Regions from separate parts of the Halalkalibacter sp. HAAS-P013 genome, predicted to be linked through region 1. Evidence: a T-box and tRNA genes for the amino acid it is inferred to sense, from the RefSeq annotation. Region 1 holds a T-box; the other holds one or more tRNA genes.
What was found. The T-box of region 1 lies ahead of tyrS (tyrosine--tRNA ligase). A T-box ahead of a tRNA ligase gene usually reads a tRNA of that ligase, here a tRNA-Tyr.
Positions count from the first base shown of each region.

Region 1 (12,372 bases):
ATATTGTGGAGATGTTAACAAGATATTAAGAAGTTTAAAAAAGAAACATATGAGGGTACTGAGAAAGGTGATTTTCCCTTTTTCAGTACCCTCTCTCGTTTTTTTTTGATGCTACAAAAAGATCATCGTTTCATCTCATTCCTTATGTGAAACAAGGCTTTTTCTAATGTTTTATTATTTTTATCTGTGATCTCTGGTTTGCGAGGGATATTCGGTACGATGTTGCCATCCTCCCATAATGTAGGTAATGGATCTTCTGATTGATCAGACCATTTTTGAATCCACGATGGTGGGATTTCATGATCAAGATGATTCAATTGATTAGTCATGGTAAGCCATATTAAGGCCCAAGCTCGTGGCACAACTCTCCAGATATCATAACCTCCGCCACCTACTGCAATCCACCTACCATCACAATATTCATGAGCTAACTCATGAGCTAACTTAGGTATATATTTATACGTTTCGATCGTTGAACAGAGGTGTGTTAACGGATCATAGTGATGAGCATCTGCACCATTTTGAGTAAGGATTACATCAGGTTTAAAAAACTCGACAATTTCACGAAAAGCAGTATCATAAACTTTTAAAAAAGACTCGTCCTCCGTGAAAGCATCAACGGGAACATTGATCGAGAAGCCATAGCCTTTCCCAGATCCTTTTTCATGTACCTGGCCCGTGCCAGGAAAGAGGTATCGACCTGTTTCATGAATACTGAGTGTACAAACATCAGGATCATCATAGAACGACCATTGTACTCCATCTCCATGGTGGGCATCTGTATCAATATATAATACACGTGCATCATATTTTCTTTTCATATATTCAATTGCGATTGAGCTATCATTATAAATACAAAAGCCTGATGCTTTTCCTTTAAAACCATGATGTAATCCTCCACCAAGGTGTAGCGCATGGTTCGCATTGCCGGACATGACTTCATCTACTGCTTGCAATGTACCACCAACTAGTAAGGACGCCGCTTCATGCATATGGGGGAATATAGGAGTATCTTCGGTTCCAAGCCCATAATTTGAAGCAATAGCTTCATCCAATGTTCCTTTACTAGCAGATTTAACCGCATGAATAAATTCTTCATCATGAATAAGAGCAATTTCGTCTTCTGTAGCCATTCGAGGAGGAAGAATGAGACTTGAGTCTAGTGCATGTAAACTTGTAAGTAAATCAAATGTGAGCTGAAGGCGTAAGTGATTGAAGGGATGTTTATCATTAAAACGGTATGCAAGTTGTTCATTAGAAAAAATAAATACCGCATCCTTTTTCATCATACAATCCTCGGCTCACTTGGCCAAATTACATCATATCCTTTTTCCTCAATCACTTTAACTACTTTTCTCGGATCAATCGTTTGGACTCGGAATACAAGTATTTTGTGAGCCGGATCTTGATGAGGGTAAACTAAAACACTTGTTATATTCATATTTAACTCTTTAAAAATAGCAGCAATATCTGAAAGTTTTCCAGTTATATTCTCAACTTTCACCTCAATATGAGAACTAGGTTGATGGGCTCCCATTAACTCTACTAATGTATGAAGCATGTCAGTTTCTGTAACAATACCTACTAACTCATCATCGTCTAAAATAGGTAAGCATCCAATATGATGTTCATAAAAAAGGGTGGATACTTCTTCAACAAAATCAAGTGGATGGGCTGTAATAACATTTTGTTTCATGATTGATGAGATAGGTTTTTGAAAATCTTCAAGGTGATCAGTGAAATGAAAAATAGAAGGACTTGCATCTCGAATATCACTGTCTGAGACAATCCCTACAAGTTTCTTGCTTTCATTCACAATAGGGATGTGTCGAAATTGGTGTTGCTCAAGAAGTTGCATTGCTTCTTTTATCGTTGATGTTTCAGTAAGAGTGATAACACTACGTTTCATAATATGTTCAATAATCATTGATATACACCACCTTAGTACATAAATCGATTTTGAAAGCGAAGTTGATCAAATTGCTGAATGGAGTTTGTATCCACGCGTTTTCCAATTCGAGCCATTAAACAATTAGCTGGGTGGGAACAGATCTCAGGATCATCCGTTGCAAACCATTCTAGGCCGCCCGCATTCATCATTTTCTCCATCATTTTTCTATATTCCCAAACGTCCAAACCGCTGCCTTTTAAATCCCAATGCCAATAGTATTCAGTCGTAATAATAATATAATCTTCCATTGCATCATCTTGTACGGATAAACGTAGAAGGTTCTTTCCAATTTGGGCCCCACGATATTCCGGTGCAATTTCAATTGCGCCCAGTTCTATTAAATTAACCATATTCCCTTCAGACCAACGTTCCATAGGATCAGGGTACACAAAAGTGACGTAGCCAACAATTACATCGCCATCTCGTACGACATTAATTCGTCCTTCTGGTAAATCAGCTATACCTAACAATGCTTCTTTTTGTTGATTGGGGGGGCGAAAAGCAACAAGACCTGAATGGAAGTCATAAGACTGTATGCTCTCAGAAGAAAGAGGACCTTCTAATACAAGAGTACGGTCTTGAAACGGGGCTTCCATTGAGTAATATGTCTTTTGATGAATCATGATTATGTAACCACCTTTACAGAGCCTATTGTGTTATATTATACATGATGTCGGCAGACTAGTGTTTAATCGTCATTGTTTTGTCACGAAAACGCTTTATAAAACTTTTTTCCTAAAAAATGGCTTTTGTTAAAATTTGAAATTGATATAATATTCTGGATGTATTATACTATAAATTGAAAATACATAAAAGAGAGGAAGATGTACTATGGCTATGCAAGCGCTTCCATCTGTAAAAGGAAACCACAATTTAGAGAACTATGAAGAGACTGTACAGTCTTTCGATTGGAAGACAACAGAATCACAATTTACTTGGAGTAAAACAGGAAATGTAAATCTAGCATTCGAAGCGATTGATCGCCATGTAGAGGAAGGCAAAGCTAGCAAAGTAGCACTCTACTATAGTGATGCCAATCGTGAAGAGCAATATACATTTGCTGATATGAAAAAATATTCGAATAAAGCAGGAAATGTCTTGAAAGATGCAGGGGTTGAAAAAGGCGATCGTGTGTTTATCTTTATGCCTCGTTCACCTGAACTTTACTTTTCTGTGCTTGGTGCAATAAAAGTAGGGGCGATAGTTGGGCCTTTGTTTGAAGCATTTATGGAAGGAGCAGTACGTGATCGTTTAGAAGATAGTGAAGCGAAGGTACTGATTACAACGCCAGCTCTACTAGAGAGAGTTCCAGTAGACGATTTACCGCATCTTGAAACGGTATTTATTGTTGATGAATCACATGAAGAGAATGGGTGCTATTTAAATTTACTAACTCGCTTGAATGCTGCAAGTGAAGAATTAAATATTGAGTGGGTTGATAGAGAAGATGGGTTAATTTTACATTATACATCTGGATCAACAGGAAAGCCTAAAGGTGTCTTGCATGTGCATAATGCTATGCTTCAGCATTATCAAACAGCAAAATGGGTATTAGATTTAAAGGATGACGACGTATATTGGTGCACGGCTGACCCTGGTTGGGTAACGGGAACATCTTATGGAATTTTTGGCCCATGGCTAGTTGGTGTGTCAAATGTCATTCGTGGAGGAAGATTCAGTCCTCAGGATTGGTATGAAACTTTAGAAAGGTATAAAGTTTCTGTTTGGTATAGTGCGCCAACAGCATTTAGGATGCTAATGAGTGCGGGGGATGAGGTCGTAAAGAAATATGACCTTTCAAACCTACGCCATATGTTAAGTGTCGGTGAACCTCTTAATCCAGAAGTTGTTCGTTGGGGCAAGAAAGTGTTTGATCTTCGCATTCATGATACGTGGTGGATGACAGAAACAGGGGCACAAGTTATTTGTAACTACCCATCAATGGACGTACGTCCTGGATCAATGGGTAAACCGATTCCAGGTGTGAAAGCAGCAATCATTGATGATAAAGGAAATGAGCTACCTCCTAATCGCATGGGTAATCTTGCAATTAAAAAGGGTTGGCCATCTATGATGCGTGCTGTTTGGAAGAACGAAGAGAAATACAACAGTTACTTTGAAGTTGAAGGTTGGTACGTCTCAGGAGACTCTGCTTATATGGATGAAGATGGCTATTTCTGGTTCCAAGGACGAATTGATGATGTAATTATGACTTCAGGTGAGCGAGTAGGACCATTTGAAGTAGAGAGCAAGTTAGTCGAACATCCTGCTGTTGCAGAAGCTGGTGTAATCGGTAAACCAGATCCTGTAAGAGGGGAGGTTATTAAAGCGTTTGTTGCTTTAAGAGACGGATATGAAGTAACGGATGAGCTAAAAGAAGATATTCGTAACTTTGTAAAAAAAGGTCTTGCAGCACATGCGGCTCCTCGTGAAATTGAGTTTAGAGCAAAATTGCCGAAGACGCGTAGTGGTAAGATTATGAGACGTGTATTAAAAGCATGGGAATTAGACTTACCAACAGGGGACTTATCAACAATGGAAGATTAATCGAGAAAAGCCTACACTTATTTGGTGTAGGCTTTTTCGAATGACATTATTCATCAATAACTATAATCATATGTGGTGTTGTTTGAGCGGGTATGCTTCGTGTTGTAATTGTATAAAAAACTAGTAATGTATTACCTGATATGTCAAATTCCTCTATTGTTTCTCCCTGAGTATTAATGATAACCGTATCACTACTAATATGTAGCTTAAGTTTATCGTCTTCGCTAACTAAATTTGGACCAAAGGTATCTAGCTTTACTTGCTGCAGGTCAGACTCTTCTCCAACAACAATGATATCTGGTGTAATTGTAGGAGGATAAATCATTGGTACTGGTTTGTTGGAATTGTAATAAACTTCAACAAATTGGCCTTCGATGAGTTCGGGATTACGTTTTCCTGTATTTGCTGATACAACAAGAGTCTCATTTGCAAGAGGAAATATCATTTCTGCCTTTTCATCTTTAACGTTGAGAGATATGGAGTCATGTTCTTGTTTAACTTTTGAAATGACTCCAGCAAACGAAAGAAACTTCTTTTTAGAAACAACTTCCTTGTTGCTAGAATCAGAAAACTCCATATTTTCAGTTGATCCTGTTGCATTCGCTACTACTACTAGATAGCTAGTAAATATTCCACCAATTATGAATGAAATGGCAGCTAGTAATTTTAACTTGCTCATATTATCACTCCTTTTATAACTAATAATAGAACGGAAAAAAACTAAATAAGTTTCATTTTTCAATAAGACTATATTGAAAAAACTGTACCCCAATTCTAACAATTGGAGTACAGTTCAAAACGCTCTCAGATTCAGTTAATAAGTTATCCAGCCATTACTAGATTAATCCTCATCGTCATCGTCATCGTCATCGTCATCGTCATCTTCTTTATCTTTTTTGTCTTTATCTTCTTCCTCATCCTCATCCTCATCCTCATCCTCTTTTACTTCTGGCTTAGGTTCTGGAGAATAATTTTTCCCTTCAACTATAGAGGAAGCAGAAGATTCACGGCCGGCTGCATCGACGGCAGTAACAAAATAAGAATAGTTTTTTCCATTCACATTGAATGAGGTTGATTCATTACCTCTAACATGATTATAGAAACGGTAATCTGTACTTTCATTTTCGGCTCTGTAAATTCGATAACCGATAATATCGTTATCGGAGTGTTTAGACCATGAAAGAGTTTCGCTATTTAACTTAACTCCACTAACAGCACCTGGAGTATTTCCGTTGTCAGGAGCTTTTTTATCTGGAATTAAATTTTTCATATTATCTGGTAGATACTTAGAAATATCACCCATACCAGAAAAATCATCTGACACCATAACGCCTTCTTGTGTAAATTCAGAAGGTGTGTTTGATAGAGCTAAATAGTTTTGTCCATTTATCGTAACGTAGCGAGCATTTTCCAAGCTATCGTCCGTTTGATTTGGAACAAATCTAGCGTCAAATAAATCGGTCGTTACAAGGCCTGCTTGTTGACAAATTGATGAAGGAAGAAGACCTGTTAGACTGCATATCGAACGAGACACAATCCCGTCAGGACGTGAAAAGCGTTCACTTGGAGCCATTAACTCTTGATTTTTACTATGTGCGGCATTAGCAATATTCGCCCAAATTTGTTGAGTTCTTGGGCCGTAACGTAATCCGTTAACCGTAGTAGAGATTGGTTCTGGCCTGTCATAGCCGATCCACACGCCTAATGTTACATTTGGATTCGTACCAACGAACCAGGAATCACGCGTATTACTAGTCGTACCTGTTTTTCCAGCCCAATCTGCATTGAAGTTTAGTCTACCTGGCAATGTGCTTGCTGTTCCGCCAGGTTTTAATACGTCTCTAAGCATATCTAACGTAAGGTAAGAAGCTTGAGGACTGAACACTTCTACTTCTGAAGGCTCATGCTCATAGATAACCTCTCCAGCTGCTGTTTCAATGCGTTCAATCATATACGATTCGACGTACTTTCCACCGTTTGCAAAAGTAGCATACGCATTTGTGTTTTGTTCAACAGTTACGTTGTTATCTGTTGAACCGAGTGGAGCAGAAGGGTATGGTTCACCGCTATTAAGTTTAAATCCTAATTTTTGTAGGATATCGCGTGACTGCTCATGTGGAACCATTAAGAACGAACGAACAGCTGGAATGTTTCGTGATCTAGCAAGAGATTGTCTAACCGAAAGCAATCCTTGATGACCGTTATCAAAGTTTGATAATGGTTCGCCACCAGGATAAGTAGTAGGTGTATCAGGTACAACAATACCTGGTTGAATAGCACCGATATCCATTGCTGGAGCATATGCTAGTAATGGCTTCATTGTTGATCCATTCTGTCTGTACGCTCCTGTAGCTCGGTTAAACTCCCTTCCATAAACTTCCTCACGTCCACCTACAAAGCCTTTAATGGCTCCTGTGCGATTTTCAATTAATAGAGCACCGACTTCTTCTTGTTGACCATTTTTTTCAGGGCCAAATAGGTGATCTGTTTTCACTGCATCCTGCATCGCATTATAAATATCTTCATCAATGGTCGTATGAATATGATAACCATTATTTCGTAACTCACTTCTAGCCTGTTGTTTATATTTTGCTTCGACTTCAAGAAGTTCTTCTGTACTAAGCTCGGCAAGTTCTTGATCACTATTATTTAACAGTTGCTCAGCTAACACATCAGCTGCACGGCTTAACACTTCGTTTGTTAAATAAGGATATTTTTCAATCGGAGCAGGAGTTCTTTCAGTAAAGTCTCCGGCAATATCATAAGCAAGTGCATCCATTAACTCTTCTTCCGTAATAAAACCAGACTCATGCATTCTCGAAAGAACTGTTCTCATTCGGTTCATACTTGGATCAAGATTCTCTTTCACCTCACCACCAGGTAAAAAAGGTGTATAACCAAATGGACTTTGAGGCAAACCTGCAATATAGGCAGCCTGTGGAATCGACAGTTCACTGGCATCTACCCCGAATATTCCATTCGCTGCAGCTTGAACTCCAGCAATTTGACGGCCGGAAGAATTACGACCAAATGGAACAATATTTAGATAAGCTTCAAGAATTTCGTCTTTATCCAAAAAGTGTTCCAAACGCATGGCGAGCAAAATTTCAGTAGCTTTACGATCGAAAGATACTTCACTTGTTAAAATTTGATTTTTGATAAGTTGTTGTGTGAGCGTACTTCCACCAGTTTGTAAGGACGAGTTAGCAAATTCTTGGAATGTTGCACGCATGATCGCCTTAGGTACAATCCCTTCGTGTTCGTAGAAATACTCATCTTCAGTTGCAATGATGGCATTTTTAAGATGTGGAGATATGTCCCCTAATGCTACTTGGTAACGCTCGATGTCTGAAGGCAGTTCACCCAAATATCGATCATCAGCAAAATAGGCAACGCTCGTTTCTTCATAGTCATAAATTTGTGTTCGCATTTCATCCGCTGTTCGTAATGGTTCATCTTTTACTAATGCTGCGAAATATCCAGCTGCAGTACCACCAACGAAAAAGAGCGTCATACATCCGACAAGTAAGAATACAAGGAATAAGTTCCAAAATACTTGGTATGTAATGCCGATCTTACGGAATACCTTTAATTCATGTAATTTTTTTGGAAACCCTTTAAGTTTCTCTATAAATGATGATTCGTTATGATTCATAGCAAACCTCCCATATTTCAGTAAATATTATATCATATGGTGTCGAATGACGATATGGTAGAAATAGGATTGACAATGCAGTTTTGTTATGGTAAAAAAGAAGCATTGCTATTGGTTGTACTACACTACATAAAAAATATATATTTTAAAAGCGAAGAATGATCGAAGTAGTCCTTATCTTCCCTGTAAAAGAGAGCTAATGGTCGCTGTGAATTAGCACATAAGGTTAGGATGAATTACAGTCAGGAGCTTTCTTTGTCATAAGCAAAGAACGGTCATACCGTTAAATAAATGAAGTGGAAGAAAAAAATATACATGTAAGAAAAATGTGCATTTTTCTCTTCAACAAGGGTGGTAACGCGAAGACCTCGTCCCTTATTTAGGGGAGAGGTCTTTTTTTTATATAAAAAAATAGAATGGGGTATGGATCATGGAAAAAGAATTTACATTAACAGAACAACAGCAAGCAGAAGTAGAGCGGCAACTCGCTTATTTACAACGTGGAGTCGTTGAGATTGTTCCAGAAGCTGACTTTAGAAAGAAGATTGAAAAATCTGTAGCGACAGGGAAGCCTTTAAAAATTAAATTAGGAATGGATCCATCAGCACCAGATGTTCATATTGGTCATACGGTTCCACTTCATAAATTACGTCAGTTTCAAGAGTTAGGACATGAGATTCAAATGTTGATCGGTGATTTTACAGGAAGAATTGGTGATCCAACAGGTAAGTCAGAGACGCGTAAGCAGCTAACAGATGAAGAAGTAAAGAAAAATGCAGAGACTTATGTTGAACAATATGGAAAAATTTTAGATATGGATAAAGTAACGATTTACTACAATTCTGAATGGTTAAAACCATTGCAGTTTGAAGATGTGGTAAAGCTTGCTGCGAATATGACCGTTGCTAGAATGTTAGAGCGAGATGATTTTGAAAAACGTTACAAATCAGGTCAGCCTATTTCTGTCCATGAATTTTTCTATCCACTAATGCAAGGTTATGATTCGGTCGCATTAGATACGGATATTGAGGTTGGGGGAACCGATCAGAAATTTAATCTATTAATGGGAAGAACATTGCAAGAAGCTTATGGAAAAGAAAAGCAAGTGGCTTTGACATTGCCTTTAATTGAGGGTCTTGATGGAGAACGAAAGATGTCTAAGTCATTAAACAACTATATTGGCATCGACGAAGCGCCGAATGAAATTTTTGGTAAGTCTATGTCTATTCCTGATGAGTTAATGATAAAATATTATAAGCTAGCAACTGATTTACCGATGGAGGAGATTGAAAAGTTAGAAGCGGGTTTAGCAGATGGTAGTGTACATCCGAGAGATGCGAAAATGAATTTAGGAGCGCTCTTCGTTGAGATGTATCACGGGAAAGAAGCAGCAGAAGAGGCTAGAACTTACTTCCAAACAGTCTTCCAAAAGCGCTCTTTGCCAACAGATCTTCCTGAAACAAAATGGGAAGGCGACACATCTGTTTGGATCGTTGATCTTCTTGTAGAACTAAAGATGATGAGTTCAAAAGGTGAAGCGAGAAGAATGATTCAAAATGGCGGCGTGAAGATCAATGAAGAAAAAGTAGAAGACGTTCAACTTCAAGTAAAAATAGAAGATGGTTTAATTCTTCAGGTTGGAAAACGTAAATTCATGAAACTAACTAAATAAAACGAAAATATAGAAGAAGAGCCCTTCATCAGAAAAATGAGAGAATTAATGGATTTAAGAAGAAGCTAACGTCCTTCTTAGCTAGAATGAAGGGCAAATTACCATTAAGATAAAGTCTTTCATAAGTTCTCATTTATAACTGCAATAAAAAAGAGACGTAAATCGAAGCGATTTTTCCGTCTCTTTTTTTATATCCATAAGCCATTTTGCTCTTGTTATATATTCTTTAAGAAAAGAAAAAAAGTCAGTCCCGCAAGACTGACTTTTTCTAATAATCTTAACGTGAATAGAATTCAACGATAAGAGCTTCTGTGATTTCAGCAGGAAGTTCAGAACGTTCTGGCAGACGGCTGTAAGTTCCTTGTAAGCTATCAGCATCAAAAGTTACGTAAGCTGGAACGAAGTCGTTTCCTTCAAGAGCTTCCTTAATTACATCAAGGTTGCGTGACTTTTCACGAACACCGATTGCTTGACCAGGCTTAACGCGGTAAGATGGGATATCTACGCGGCTTCCATCAACTAAGATGTGACCGTGGTTAACTAATTGACGAGCAGCACGACGAGTACGCGCAAGACCCATACGGTAAACTAGGTTATCAAGACGAGACTCAAGAAGAATCATGAAGTTCTCACCGTGAATTCCAGTCATTTTACCAGCATCATCAAAGATGCGACGGAATTGACGCTCATTTACTCCGTACATGTGACGAAGCTTTTGCTTTTCGTGAAGTTGTAAACCATATTCAGAAAGCTTTTTGCGTTGGTTTGGACCGTGTTGCCCTGGAGCATACGGACGCTTTGCTAATTCTTTACCCGTACCGCTTAGTGAAATTCCTAAACGACGAGATAATTTCCAAGATGGACCTGTATAACGAGCCATAATTTGACTCCTCCTTGTTATTTTGATGTTGCAAAATAACAACCGGCTGGTAATCTCTAACAATGTTCATTTTGCTTTCATGCATCTTCGCTTCGACAGCTAGAAGTTACACGATGCACCTCGTCAATATGCAGCCGCATCGAGGAACAAAATGAAGGAACATTGTATGTTTACCGTGGCTGTCTTATTTCACACAAATTCTATTATATGAAGATTATATTTAAATGTCAACCTGACATTGTCTAAAAACAAGTTTCAGATCTGCAAACTTTCTAGAATGAACGTTTTGCATCTTAACATGGGGCTAATGAGACAACCTCATTTCTTATTTATAAAACGATATGTTTTTCAAGAACTGCTACAAATTCCTCTAAATAACGTTGGTCTTCTTCTGTAAACCTTGCTAGAAGAGGGCTGTCAATGTCTAAGATGGCAACTAGTGAATTGTTTTGACGTATTGGGATAACAATTTCTGAACGAGACGCTGCATCACATGCGATATGGCCAGGGAATTGATGAACATCCTGAACTAGCATCGTTTCATTTTTTTCTACAGCTGTTCCGCACACTCCTTTTCCTACTGGGATTCGTACACACGCAGGTAAACCTTGAAACGGTCCTAATACTAAGCCTTCCTTCTTCAATAAATAAAACCCTACCCAATTCACCTCGTCTAGAAATTGAGCTAGTAGTGCACTTGCATTTGCTAGATTGGCGATAAGATCTTTCTCACCAGTTAATAAAGCATCTAGCTGCTTTGAAAGCGTCATATATTGTTCTTCCAACGTACCTTTATATACTTCTTTTGCGAACATGTCCATCCTACCTTTCTTTTTATAAATTCTATTGTGACATTTTACATGAAATTATTTATAAAGGATACTCAAAAGAAAACCAAGAGGGGGACGTAGAGACGAAAATGATTGGATAAAGCAAGAATTTTGTTGAAAAGTCAATGATTTTTGTCGAGCGATTCATAGAGGAAAATGGATTACTAGCACGAAAATTTTAAGAGGAAGGATATACAAGGAGGGCTACCACTTATGAAGGAAACAAAAAAAGATAGAATAATTGATGCTGCTGTTCGACTTTTTCATACTCAAGGTTTTGATGGTACCTCGGTTCGAGATATCGCTAGTAAGGCTAACGTCAATGTTGCCCTTGTCTCCTATCATTTTGGTGGAAAAAAAGGCCTCTATGAAGAGCTGATGACTCAATTTCTTGAAGGACATCTTCAAATAATAAAAAACGAACTAGAGAAATCACTTAATTCTACAAAAGAACAGTTACTTTCACTAATAAAAGCACTTCTTCAATATCAATCTGAAAATCATTTTGTCGCTCGTATGGTTCATCGTGAAATGACTATGGATTCAGTTTTAGTGCGTGAACTTATGACGACATATTTAAGAAAAGAAAAACATGACTTAGAAGAGCTTATTCGCTCTGGTATGAGAAGGGGAGAATTTCGGAAGCAACCACTTGACTTTGCGGTTATTCATCTACGAACGATGATTATTATGCCTTTCCAATCTCCCCATTACTTAAGCGAGCTCTACCAGATTACAACAACAGAACCGTACTTTATTGAAAGATATATGAAGCATATTAGACATTGGATTGATCTTTGGCTATGCAAGAGTCAGCAAGAGTATACAACTACGACT
Region 1 is NZ_JBWQTU010000005.1:74,929-87,300, forward strand. It holds gene AC1FXP_RS08700 (5'-methylthioadenosine/adenosylhomocysteine nucleosidase) at 1-29, shown strand, start outside; gene AC1FXP_RS08705 (acetoin utilization protein AcuC) at 123-1,286, opposite strand; gene AC1FXP_RS08710 (acetoin utilization AcuB family protein) at 1,286-1,927, opposite strand; gene AC1FXP_RS08715 (GNAT family N-acetyltransferase) at 1,942-2,574, opposite strand; gene acsA (acetate--CoA ligase) at 2,783-4,498, shown strand; gene AC1FXP_RS08725 (hypothetical protein) at 4,545-5,177, opposite strand; gene AC1FXP_RS08730 (transglycosylase domain-containing protein) at 5,340-8,153, opposite strand; T-box leader at 8,299-8,532, shown strand; gene tyrS (tyrosine--tRNA ligase) at 8,584-9,825, shown strand; gene rpsD (30S ribosomal protein S4) at 10,103-10,705, opposite strand; gene AC1FXP_RS08745 (GAF domain-containing protein) at 11,035-11,520, opposite strand; gene refZ (forespore capture DNA-binding protein RefZ) at 11,749-12,372, shown strand, end outside.

Region 2 (12,372 bases), on a different contig from region 1:
TGCCTCTTTGATTAGTTACAATGAAGCGAAAAGATCTTCAAAAAATCGTGATAGCTTCGGTAAGGGGAACCCAGAAGGGATTGCAGCCTCTGAAGGAGCGAACAATGCTGCTGTTCCTGGTTCGTTAGCTCCATTACTAGCACTTGGGATACCAGGTTCAGCTAGTGCGGCGATCTTAATTGGTGCTTTAACGATACAAGGTGTTCAGCCTGGGCCGCTCCTTTTTACTGAGTATCCAGAAATCCCATACTCGATCTTTGCTTCATTGCTGCTTTCCATTCCACTTATGTTGGCAGTTGGTCTTTTCGGGGTACGCTTATGGGTGAACGTAACGCTTATTCCAAAACGGTTGCTCGCAGTAGTCGTAGCAGGAATTTGTATACTAGGAGCTTATGCTTATAGTAATTCCATGTATTCCGTTTGGATTATGCTCATAGCAGGAATTGTAGGGTATTTATTTAGAAAGATTGGTATACCGACAACTCCAATTGTCTTAGCGATGGTATTAGGGTTTATGATGGAAGTAAACTTTAGAAGAGCGTTGGTTGTATCAGATGGCAGCTTCCTTTTCTTCCTTTCAAGGCCAATTGCGTTTGTGTTAATTGCACTTGCAGTATTAACATTGTTAGTACCAATCATTAGAAGTATTAAATCAAAGAAAAAAGAAGCAGATGACCAAAACATCTCAATGTAATAAGAGGTAATAAATAACAGAGAGGGTAATGCATCTTGGAGAAAGATATTAAGACTGATTCAGTGTTTGACCATATTTATAAAGGAATTAAAGATGGTCTTATTAAATCTGGTGAAACGTTATCAGAAAGAGGATTAGCATCTGAGTTAAATGTGAGTAGAACCCCGGTTCGCGAAGCTTTGCGAAGGTTGGAGAATTATGGATTAGTAGAGCCGGAACCGAATAAAGGTGTGAAAGTCATTTCTTTCTCAAAGGAGAAGGTAAAACAGCTTTATCAAGTACGTGAGGTATTAGAAGGATTAGGTGCAAAACTTCTTGCTGAGAAAGCGAATCCTAAAGACATAGAAAGGCTGGAAATGCTCTTAACGGAGGCTGAAAAGGCAGCGAAGAACAATGACATCGAGCTATTACGGAATATCAACTCGCAGTTTCATATCGAAATTGCTAGCAGCACAAATAACTTGTACTTAATCAATACGATGCAGACATTGCAGTCACATATTAGTGTTTGTATGGGGACATCGCTAAAGGTTACAGGAAGACCGTTGGAAAATATTGAAGAACATCACCTTATTTTGGACGCGATAAAACGAAAAGAGCCTGATTTCGCAGAAGCAGTAACAAAGTATCATGTTCGAAAATCAATGGAAAATGTATTAAAAAATTTAGAAATATAAAATTAGACATTAAAGGAGAGGTTAGTATGGTGACAAAGCAATTAGTACAAAAAGTGTTAGCGACAAAAATAGAGGATATCCCGCAAGAGGTCAGAGACCATGGTAAAAGAAGTTTTCTAAACTGGATGGGTGTAGCAATCGGTGCGGCACAACATGAATCGGTCGATATGGTTCTTGAGTTGAAAAACGATTTAAATGGCGGGGAACAAGTGTCGATTTTAGGAAGAGAAGAAAAGACGGACTTATTATTAGCGACATTGGTTAACGGCATGTCCTCTCATATTTTTGATTATGATGATACTCATCTTGATACGATTCACCACCCGAGAGGTCCAGTGGCTCCTGTGGCACTAGCGTTAGGTGAGCACTTAGGCCTCTCTGGAGAACAGGTTCTTCATGCCTTTATTCTAGGCTGTGAAGTCGAGCTTAGAATCAGTAATGCGGTCTACCCAAGTCATTATCAACTAGGCTGGCATATTACGAGTTCAGCAGGAGTGTTTGGGGCAGCGGTTGCAGCAGGAACATTACTAGAGTTGAACGAAGAAGAGATGTTACATGCGCTCGGCTTAGCGGGGACTCAATCATTTGGATTGCGTGAAATGTTTGGAACGATGACGAAACCATTCCACCCAGGAAAAGCCGCTCAAAACGGGTTGCTGGCAGCAATGCTAGCGAAAAAAGGCTTCACAAGCTCTAAGCAAGTGCTTGAAGCAAAACGCGGATTTGCCAATGTATTAGCACCAGAACATGACTTAGAAAAAGTGAATGTCAACTGGGGAGTAGATTGGGAGCTGCAGAAAAATGCGTTTAAACCGTATGCGTGCGGCATTGTCTTACATCCATCGATTGATGCGTGCATTAACTTGCGTCAACATGCGGATCCATCAGAAGTAAAGTCAATTGAAGTGAACGTAAACCCATATGTTCTTGAATTAACAGGAAAGCCAACGCCGCAAACAGGGCTAGAAGGAAAGTTTAGTATTTATCATACAGGAGCGATTGCCTTCTTAGATGGCGATGCGGGTGAAGAGCAATATTCAAATGAGAAAGTGTTAGATAGCAAGACGGTTGCATTCAGAGAAAAGATCAAACCAGTCGTCAATGAAAACATGAAAGAGGATGAAGTATACGCGAAGCTCACTCTTCATGATGGCCGCGAATTCGAAGTGAAAATTGAACACGCGACAGGAAGCATCGAAAATCCAATGACAGACGAAGCTCTGATTCGTAAATTTACGAAACTGGCAACACCAGTCATTGGAGCGGAAAATACGGAAGCACTGATCACAACACTTTACAATCTAGATCAGTTGCCAAACCTTCAAGAGGTGCTAGCAGTATCAGGCGGTCAGAAGCTAACAACTAATTAAAAAGAAAAAGGGGTGTCTCAAAGGTGACTTTAACCTTTTGAGGCACCCCTGAAGTAATGAGCATAGTAGTTGCTGGTTTCGAAACTGCTACTTGAGTTGATCCACTTATTGGTGCAAGTGTGTACGGAGCTAATGCAAGTACTGCTCTCGACTATTAAGACAAACCCTTTTCATTCTAAAAAATTAACCCAAGTAAGAAGGTGTTTGGAAAATGGAAGATCTGAGTCGAGTCAAAAAAAGTGAAGTGTTAAAGCACGTGATCATTGCGGGGGCATTCCTATTCTTAGTAGTTTCCCCCTTATTAACATTTAGTGATTCTGTGGATAGCAATATTTTCAGTGCGGGAGCTATTTTTGTTTTGGGAATTATTCTGTGGATTACGAATGTGATCCCATCTTCACTAACCGCTGTTCTTCTGATTGTACTGTTCTCAGTATTTGACGTTTTGACATTTGAAGAGGCTGCCAGTGGGTTAGGGAATGAAATCATCTGGCTTGTTCTAGCGGTTTTATTTATGGGGATTGCTGTTGAGAAGACTGGGCTTGATAAACGAATTGCCTATTCACTGCTTGCGTTATCTAAGGGGAACGTAAAAGCTACTTTATTTAACTTAATTATGTCTGCATTCGTGCTGACATTTCTTATCCCCAATGCAGTAGGGAGACTAGCTGTTCTATTGCCAATAGGTAAAGGGATCATTCGTAGTATGGAAAAAGAGGGAGGAGAGAACATAGGTAAATCAATCATGTTAATCGTTACCTATTCTCCTTATGTTACAACGGTTGCTTTATTAACGGGGGCTAGTGGCTCCATTTATGCAACGGGACTATTTGAGACGATGCTTGGGCACAGTTGGAACTATTTGCAATGGATGATTATTATGGTTCCGATGATTTTTGTTGTTTTGATAGCGCTCTGGCTCATTGTCTTATTCCTATTTCCGTCACGCACGTCACAAATTAGTGATAGTCAGGAGTATTTTGAACAGGAAAGAAAGGGAATGGGTCCTATATCAACTAGTGAAAAAAAATTACTCTCGCTGTATGTTCTATTAATCTTTTTGTGGATAACTAGAGATTACCACCATCTATCGATCTCTCTATCGGCTGTGATCGTGTTAGTTCTTATGTTTTTACCTGGAATAAAATTACTTGAATGGAAGGAAAGTCTAAAGAAAGTCGATTGGGGTGTTCCCATTTTATTTGCGGCGGGATTTGCGATTGCGAATGCCTTTGAAAAAAGTGGGATTGTTTACTTGTTATCGGATGTTGCAGTAAAGTTTTTACAGGATTTCTCCATCTTTATTTTAGCCCTATCGATTATGTTAATTTTTGTTGTGATCAGACTTTGTTTTACTAACTTTAATGCAATGGTTGCGACCTTAATGCCGGTAGCTATTTCATTTGCTATTACGACTCCTTACAACCCTTTATGGATTGGGATGATTAGTTTAATAGCAAGCAGTACCGCTTATTTGATTCCTACTCAAGCAATAGGAAGTATGATGACATTCACCTTGGGGTACTACAACAATAGGGATATGTTTAAAGCGGGTGGCTTGTTAACAATTAGTATTATTTTGATTGCTCTGCTATTTTCCTTTTTTTACTGGCCGTTCGTTGGCTTAGATATTTATTAGCTGAAAGGACCACGTACGATTTACGTACGTGGTTTCTTACTGTTATCTCTGATTGGCTTGATGAAACTTTGCGAGCTTTCTTCAAGCGCTTTTATGGCTACTTTTCCGGCATTTAGAATATGTTGTTTAGCTTTTATCTCGGCCAATTCTGAGTCTTTTTGTTCAATCGCATTAATAATCTCTATGTGCTCTTTGATTGTATCCTCAGGACGAAGGGGCACTGCTAAAGAAGTAGAGCGAGCTAGAATAATTCTATATTTCAAACGTTGAAGGGTTTCCTTAACAAACTGATTATCACTGATCTCTACGATCGTATTATGAAGTTCATCATTAATATGAACCAATTCACGAATGTTATCGTCTTCCATTGCTTTGTAAGAATCATCTAATATATCTCTAAGTTTCTTTATCCCTTCCTTCGTTATGTTTTCTGCAGCCTTTCTTGCTGCGAGTCCTTCCATTACTTCTCTTACTTCAACTAAGTCAGTAATTGATTTGACGTTTAGTCGAGGTACAAGAATACCTTTATACGCTTGATTTTCCAGAAGTCCTTCCATGACAAGTCTATTTAATGCTTCTCTTACAGGAGTTCTGCTAACCTCAAGTGATTCGCATAGCTCTCTTTCTATGACTCTTTGACCGGGTTTGAACTCACCATTCAGTAGTGCCTTTTTCACTCTTTCATATACAGCAATTTGAATCGTTTCTTTTTGTGATGTCATCGCACTCACCTTTTGTATGCTATTTATTCATTACACTTTTGTAGAACAATTTGTGTTAATTATAAAAATCTAACTTTTTTTAGTCAACAAAGATTTTGAAGGCAATTAGTTTTTCTGATTTTTTAGCAAATCCAGTTGACTTCCAATTGCAATATTGTATACAATATAAACATACATTATTGTAATTCGTATTTCAACTATTCGTACATAGGAGGAGAGGATAATATGGTGACAAAACAATTAGTTCAAAACGTGTTAGCGACAAAAATTGAGGATATCCCGCAAGAGGTCAGAGACCATGGTAAAAGAAGTTTTCTAAACTGGATGGGTGTAGCAATCGGTGCGGCACAACACGAATCGGTCGATATGGTTCTTGAGTTGAAAAATGATTTAAACGGCGGGGAACAAGTGTCGATTTTAGGAAGAGAAGAAAAGACGGACTTATTATTAGCGACATTGGTTAACGGCATGTCCTCTCATATCTTTGATTATGATGATACTCATCTTGATACGATTCACCACCCAAGCGGTCCAGTGGCCCCTGTGGCGCTAGCGTTAGGTGAGCACTTAGGCCTCTCCGGAGAACAAGTTCTACATGCCTTTATTCTAGGTTGTGAAGTTGAGCTTCGAATCAGTAATGCGGTCTACCCAAGTCATTATCAATTAGGCTGGCATATTACGAGTTCAGCAGGAGTGTTTGGGGCAGCGGTTGCAGCAGGAACATTATTAGAGTTGAACGAAGAAGAAATGTTACATGCGCTCGGGTTAGCGGGGACCCAATCATTTGGATTGCGTGAAATGTTTGGAACGATGACGAAACCATTCCACCCAGGAAAAGCCGCTCAAAACGGCTTACTAGCGGCGATGCTAGCGAAGAAAGGCTTCACAAGCTCTAAGCAAGTGCTGGAGGCAAAACGTGGATTTGCCAATGTGTTAGCACCAGAACATGACTTAGAAAAAGTGAATGTCAACTGGGGAGTAGATTGGGAGCTGCAGAAAAATGCGTTTAAACCGTATGCGTGCGGAATTGTCTTACATCCATCGATTGATGCGTGCATTAACTTGCGTCAACATGCGGATCCATCAGAAGTAAAGTCAATTGAAGTGAACGTAAACCCATATGTTCTTGAATTAACAGGAAAGCCAACGCCGCAAACAGGGCTAGAAGGAAAGTTTAGTATTTATCATACAGGAGCGATTGCCTTCTTAGATGGCGATGCGGGTGAAGAGCAATATTCAAATGAGAAAGTGTTAGATAGCAAGACGGTTGCATTCAGAGAAAAGATCAAACCAGTCGTCAATGAAAGCATGAAAGAGGATGAAGTATACGCGAAGCTCACTCTTCATGATGGCCGCGAATTCGAAGTGAAAATTGAACACGCAACAGGAAGCATCGAAAATCCAATGACAGACGAAGCGTTGGTTCGTAAATTTACGAATCTAGCGACACCAATTATTGGAGCAGAAAATACAGAAGCACTAATCACAACGCTTTACAACTTAGATCAACTACCAAACCTTCAAGAAGTATTATCGGTATCAGGCGGTCAGACAGTGAAACTTTAAGTTTTGGGACATAGGGGACAGGTCCCTCGTCCCAAAATGAACATTTTACTATTAAAAAAGGTGGATAACCCTCTATTTATACAGAGGGTTATCCACCTTTTGTGAGATATACACAGCTGGCTGATGAAATTATTCGTGTCAATATATAGATATCCACATCTAATTCATGTTCGACAGAAGGGAAATGGGACGAGGAACCTGTCCCCCCGTCCCATTTTCTTAATTCCGTATTTTAAACGCGGCATTGATTTGACCGCGAAGCATTTTGTTTCTTGTTTCTTTTTTGCTTTGTGATTTCTTCTCGGCCTTGCGTATTTCAAACGTTCCTAGGCCATCTTCCATTTTGTTAGCAATGTCTACTAGTCTCTCAACATCATTAAAAGAATACTTACGAGTCCTACCATTCGTACGAACAGGAAAAACGAGTTTCCTTTCTTCGTAATAACGAATTTGCCTTTCTGATAGTCCCGTCAACTCACTAACAATCCCGATTGTGATGACTTTATGTTCTTTGTATGATGACACCTGCTTCACCCCTTTTGTTAAGTCAGAAGCATCATATAGCACTCCTTATTATTCTAACACACTATATTTAGTAGGTGGAGAAAAGATATAGGGTGAGGAGGGAAGATATTCCTGCTGATCGTGCATTTGATTTTACGTTAGATTTTCCACTTTATTTTGTGCTAGATGAATTTGGTAAATCTGCTCCTTTAACAAAGGCAATTTCAATTCGACTTGTTTTTTTATTGTGTCATCTAGTGGCAATTTCTCGATGCTTTCATAGCTAAAATAAAGCGGTTTATGAATTTGATCTAACAAGGAAGCTTGCTTTTCTTTTCCAAAAGAAAGGATGAATTCTTGTTGTTTTGGTGTTAAGGCGTGTAATGCGGCCTCTCTTTTCTTTGCAAGTCTCCATTCTTCTATCATTTGTTTCTGTCTTTCGAGTAAAGGGAGGTTTAGTTGGATTTGTCGTTGTAAGGTTTCATTGAAATCTGATAGATCTTCTATATACAAGAAGCTTTCTGCAAACCCGTCCTCAGTGGAAAGAAGTAATTCTCTTCGGTCTTCCTGGTTTAGCTTTGATACAAATTGTTGTTGTTCGATCGTTAGCCGTTGAAATAAAGAGGCTAATTTTCTTTCTTCCTCGTATCTTATATGGATCCGCTCGACTTGGTTAATCTGGTTATCGGATAGAGGAAGACCTAGTTCATATTGGGCGATTAGATCTTGAGGGAGAGGCAAATGCATGTACGCATGTAAAGGATAAAATAAATCTTTCTTGTACTTAATGAGTATCTCATCTCTTTCAAGATCAATTGAATACATTCCTTTTTTGACATCTTTAATGACAGATGAAGGGAGGGAGAGGTAGTTTTCAAAACAATTTTCTCCTAAATAGCGTACTGCGCCTTGGGATTTATTTCGAATGATATATTGAAAGCGAAGTGCTTGTCCACAATCACATTTATGGGGTCGCTTTTGGTATCCCCCATCTTTAATATCGACTAAGATCCAATCATCGAGTTTCTCCTCAATCTCTTGATCACTCATTTTTTCGTTAATGTCGATTCCTTTGTAATTTGCTAGAGTTTGCAGCCAGCGACTCTTTTTTTTGAGTTTTGTGCGATGCTGTAGGTAGTAGATTTGCTCTTCGTTTAATGTGCTCATTACCGTTTCTATTTCTTTTTTAGAGAGCAGGACCATGAATGAAGCACCTCCACGTATTCTATTATTTTAGTAATAGATATGCTTGAGGGGAGAGGGGTATGATAGAGAATTTGATCGAGTTCGCTATGGTGAGGGGGCAGTTTGTGGGTTAGTTAAAAATAAAAACTGAACAATTTATCGAGAAAAAGTGGATAACTATGACTTTATGCAGTGGGTTTTCCACATTACGGTAGATATCCACATTAATTTCGGTGTTTTTTTAAAAAGAAAATATGTAGTTAATCAAACTAAAGCAGTTGGGGTGTCCCAACTGCTTACTTAATGAGTTCTACAATACCAAATAAGCAAAGCTTAATGCTTTAGTCTTTTATGATTTAAAGGTTCGAAATCAAAATCAAATTTTTGAACATAGTTGCAATGTGAACAAGCTCTGCCTAATTGTTTGTTCGTAACAGGGTCTTTATAATAAACCTCTTCAAGACTGCATACAGGACACTCAATAATATGTAGGATTTCTCTTTTGCCTAAAACAACATCGAGTAATAGATTAAAGTGCATCATGTACACCCTTTCTGTGCTTTTTTGTAACTGTAACAGATGGAGGGAGAGAATGAACTCGAAGTGTGTTGTGGAGAAGTGTTTTTTGTGCGACATAAAGTGAGGGGAAGTAAGGAGTTTAGGGGGATTTCACTTTTATCAGCATCTCTATCTGTGGTAAAAAAGGTTTAGAAACACAAGTAGACTAAGGGCAAAAGAACCAAATGGCAACAAATAATTAACGGGAATTAGTGTTGAGTATTGTATAAATTCGACTGGTTATGACGGGTTAGTAGAAATTTACTACACAATTATATATTTTCACTAGTATGATAAATGCATTTTTATAAATAGCGTTTAGTAATAGAAGGAGTAAAGGATCGATTGTTTTGACATCCGCGCACATTGTATTGCGAGCGTGTATTAGACAGCGCATGCCCCTGCGGTTGTTACGTTTTTTCGGTAAAAGGGGCGACTGTTCAATTGAAAAATACCGGTGAATTTCACAGATAAACCGTCCCTTTTATTCAATTCAATTTTTAAAAATAAATGGGAAGTATACTAAATATAGTTGTTTTGCCTATTTATAATTGAATCTATTAGAATAATAATATTTACTGCAGTGATAAATTACTGTTATTATACAAAGGTTATGGGTGTTTGTAATGGGGGGATTTTGGCGAAAGAGGTTTATTTTTCATTGTTGCCAACCATTGCGGTAGGAGCTAAAGAAGTAAGGTACCAGCGGGGGATTAGAAAAGAGATATAGTAGCCTGAAGATAAGAAAAAATAGATTTGTGTTAAAGTTTTTTAGAAAAAGTACTTGTTTTTATTAAAATACTATGATAATTTTATAAACCTAAGCGAAAAACTTCTGGGGCCTTAGCTCAGCTGGGAGAGCGCCTGCCTTGCACGCAGGAGGTCAGCGGTTCGATCCCGCTAGGCTCCACCAGATATACGGAGGAATACCCAAGTCCGGCTGAAGGGATCGGTCTTGAAAACCGACAGGCGGGTTAAACCGCGCGGGGGTTCGAATCCCTCTTCCTCCGCCATTGTTATATACGGATAGTATTCTTTTGATTTTGGAGGGGTAGCGAAGTGGCTAAACGCGGCGGACTGTAAATCCGCTCCCTCAGGGTTCGGCGGTTCGAATCCGTCCCCCTCCACCATTTTTTTTGATAGAGTTGTCTCATATTAATATACAATAAGTCCGGCCGGGGTGGTGGAATTGGCAGACACACAGGACTTAAAATCCTGCGATAGGTGACTATCGTGCCGGTTCAAGTCCGGCCCTCGGCACCAAATAATTGAGCGCCCTTAGCTCAGCTGGATAGAGTGTTTGACTACGAATCAAAAGGTCGGGAGTTCGAATCTCTCAGGGCGCGCCATTCTATCTAAATGAAAGCGGGAAGTGGCTCAGCTTGGTAGAGCACCTGGTTTGGGACCAGGGGGTCGCAGGTTCAAATCCTGTCTTCCCGACCATTTAATATAATAGATAATAGAATATGCGGGTGTAGTTTAGTGGTAAAACCTCAGCCACGAGCAAACCATCTGCCGAATAAGCTGCGAGTTGTCTCGACGCATTTGCTTCTAAGAGTTACTAGAAGAGGAAGAGACATGACAGTGCGTTATGAAAATTTGTGATATATATTGATTTTATATGCGGGTGTAGTTTAGTGGTAAAACCTCAGCCTTCCAAGCTGATGATGTGAGTTCGATTCTCATCACCCGCTCTTACTAAATTACTGTGGGCCTGTAGCTCAGCTGGTTAGAGCGCACGCCTGATAAGCGTGAGGTCGGTGGTTCGAGTCCACTCAGGCCCATTTCATTCCACAGTAGCTCAGTGGTAGAGCTATCGGCTGTTAACCGATCGGTCGTAGGTTCGAGTCCTACCTGTGGAGCCACTTAGATTGGCCCGTTGGTCAAGCGGTTAAGACACCGCCCTTTCACGGCGGTAACACGGGTTCGAATCCCGTACGGGTCACCAACACAAAACCGGAGGATTAGCTCAGCTGGGAGAGCACCTGCCTTACAAGCAGGGGGTCGGCGGTTCGATCCCGTCATCCTCCACCATAACTTTTCTATTGTGTAACGACGCGGGGTAGAGCATACAGCGAAACATCGTCGAATAAGCATCGACATGTCTTGACGCATACACATCAAAGTTTTGCTAGAAGAGGAAAAGACGTCATCTTTGAACAACGTCATCCGAATACTATATAACGACGCGGGGTGGAGCAGTCTGGTAGCTCGTCGGGCTCATAACCCGAAGGTCGGCGGTTCAAATCCGTTCCCCGCAATACCATTGGTCCGGTAGTTCAGTTGGTTAGAATGCCTGCCTGTCACGCAGGAGGTCGCGGGTTCGAGTCCCGTCCGGACCGCCATTTAATTATATTTTGTTTTGGCTCAGTAGCTCAGTCGGTAGAGCAATGGACTGAAAATCCATGTGTCGGCGGTTCGATTCCGTCCTGAGCCACCATTTATACACGAATCTAGTCAATTGGTAGAAAACTGACTGTGAGCAAATCTACATTAGAACTAACAGTGAAATGTTACTTCTAAATAAATGATAAATACTTCGTGGAATAACAGCAAGAGCCATTAGCTCAGTTACGAGCAAATCTACTTGAGGTAACTTCGAGTTGTTCTGACGCAGTGAGCTGCGAAGCTAAACTAGCAGAGGAAAGAACAGGTAAGACCACGGAGAGATTCATCGTCCGTAAGCAACATGAAACACTTCTATGAAAAAACAGCAAGAGCCATTAGCTCAGTTGGTAGAGCATCTGACTTTTAATCAGAGGGTCGAAGGTTCGAGTCCTTCATGGCTCACCATTTAAGATGTTTTAAAAAACATCAACTATGCGGGTGTGGCGGAATTGGCAGACGCGCTAGACTTAGGATCTAGTGTCTTATGACGTGGGGGTTCGACTCCCTTCACCCGCACCATTCATTGCTACACAAACTTTTTTAAAAAAGGGTTGCGTGTAATCAATGGATGTGATATATTATTACTTGTCGCTGCGAAAGAGTAGCGGAATTGCTTTAAAAAAGTTGTTGCGTGGGACTTGTTAGTGTGATACAATATTTTTTGTCGCTGATGAGTTGGGCGAACAAGTAGTTCTTTGAAAACTGAACAAAAGCCAAGCGAAATAGAGATACATGATATCTCGTCAATTTTTATCATTGTTTTAACAAAAACGATGAAGTATCGTTAGCGATACATTTTGAGCTTAATCAAACACTTTTATGGAGAGTTTGATCCTGGCTCAGGACGAACGCTGGCGGCGTGCCTAATACATGCAAGTCGAGCGGACTTCATAAGAGCTTGCTCTTATGAAGTTAGCGGCGGACGGGTGAGTAACACGTGGGCAACCTGCCCTGTAGATCGGGATAACACCGAGAAATCGGTGCTAATACCGGGTAATAGAGTGAACACGCATGCGTTTACTCTCAAAGATGGCCTCGGCTATCACTACAGGATGGGCCCGCGGCGCAT
Region 2 is NZ_JBWQTU010000023.1:87-12,458, reverse strand. It holds gene AC1FXP_RS21315 (tripartite tricarboxylate transporter permease) at 1-694, shown strand, start outside; gene AC1FXP_RS21310 (GntR family transcriptional regulator) at 730-1,371, shown strand; gene AC1FXP_RS21305 (MmgE/PrpD family protein) at 1,398-2,741, shown strand; gene AC1FXP_RS21300 (SLC13 family permease) at 2,953-4,380, shown strand; gene AC1FXP_RS21295 (GntR family transcriptional regulator) at 4,401-5,102, opposite strand; gene AC1FXP_RS21290 (MmgE/PrpD family protein) at 5,328-6,668, shown strand; gene AC1FXP_RS21285 (MerR family transcriptional regulator) at 6,888-7,193, opposite strand; gene AC1FXP_RS21280 (hypothetical protein) at 7,326-8,375, opposite strand; tRNA gene AC1FXP_RS21275 (tRNA-Ala) at 9,753-9,828, shown strand; tRNA gene AC1FXP_RS21270 (tRNA-Ser) at 9,836-9,928, shown strand; tRNA gene AC1FXP_RS21265 (tRNA-Tyr) at 9,961-10,045, shown strand; tRNA gene AC1FXP_RS21260 (tRNA-Leu) at 10,090-10,178, shown strand; tRNA gene AC1FXP_RS21255 (tRNA-Arg) at 10,188-10,264, shown strand; tRNA gene AC1FXP_RS21250 (tRNA-Pro) at 10,282-10,358, shown strand; tRNA gene AC1FXP_RS21245 (tRNA-Gly) at 10,539-10,609, shown strand; tRNA gene AC1FXP_RS21240 (tRNA-Ile) at 10,626-10,699, shown strand; tRNA gene AC1FXP_RS21235 (tRNA-Asn) at 10,706-10,780, shown strand; tRNA gene AC1FXP_RS21230 (tRNA-Glu) at 10,789-10,863, shown strand; tRNA gene AC1FXP_RS21225 (tRNA-Val) at 10,874-10,949, shown strand; tRNA gene AC1FXP_RS21220 (tRNA-Met) at 11,103-11,176, shown strand; tRNA gene AC1FXP_RS21215 (tRNA-Asp) at 11,184-11,260, shown strand; tRNA gene AC1FXP_RS21210 (tRNA-Phe) at 11,280-11,355, shown strand; tRNA gene AC1FXP_RS21205 (tRNA-Lys) at 11,633-11,708, shown strand; tRNA gene AC1FXP_RS21200 (tRNA-Leu) at 11,738-11,822, shown strand; partial or broken rRNA gene AC1FXP_RS21195 (16S ribosomal RNA) at 12,120-12,372, shown strand, end outside.
Region 2: it has a tRNA-Tyr gene. The T-box ahead of tyrS (tyrosine--tRNA ligase) is inferred to sense a tRNA for this amino acid. The anticodon was not compared.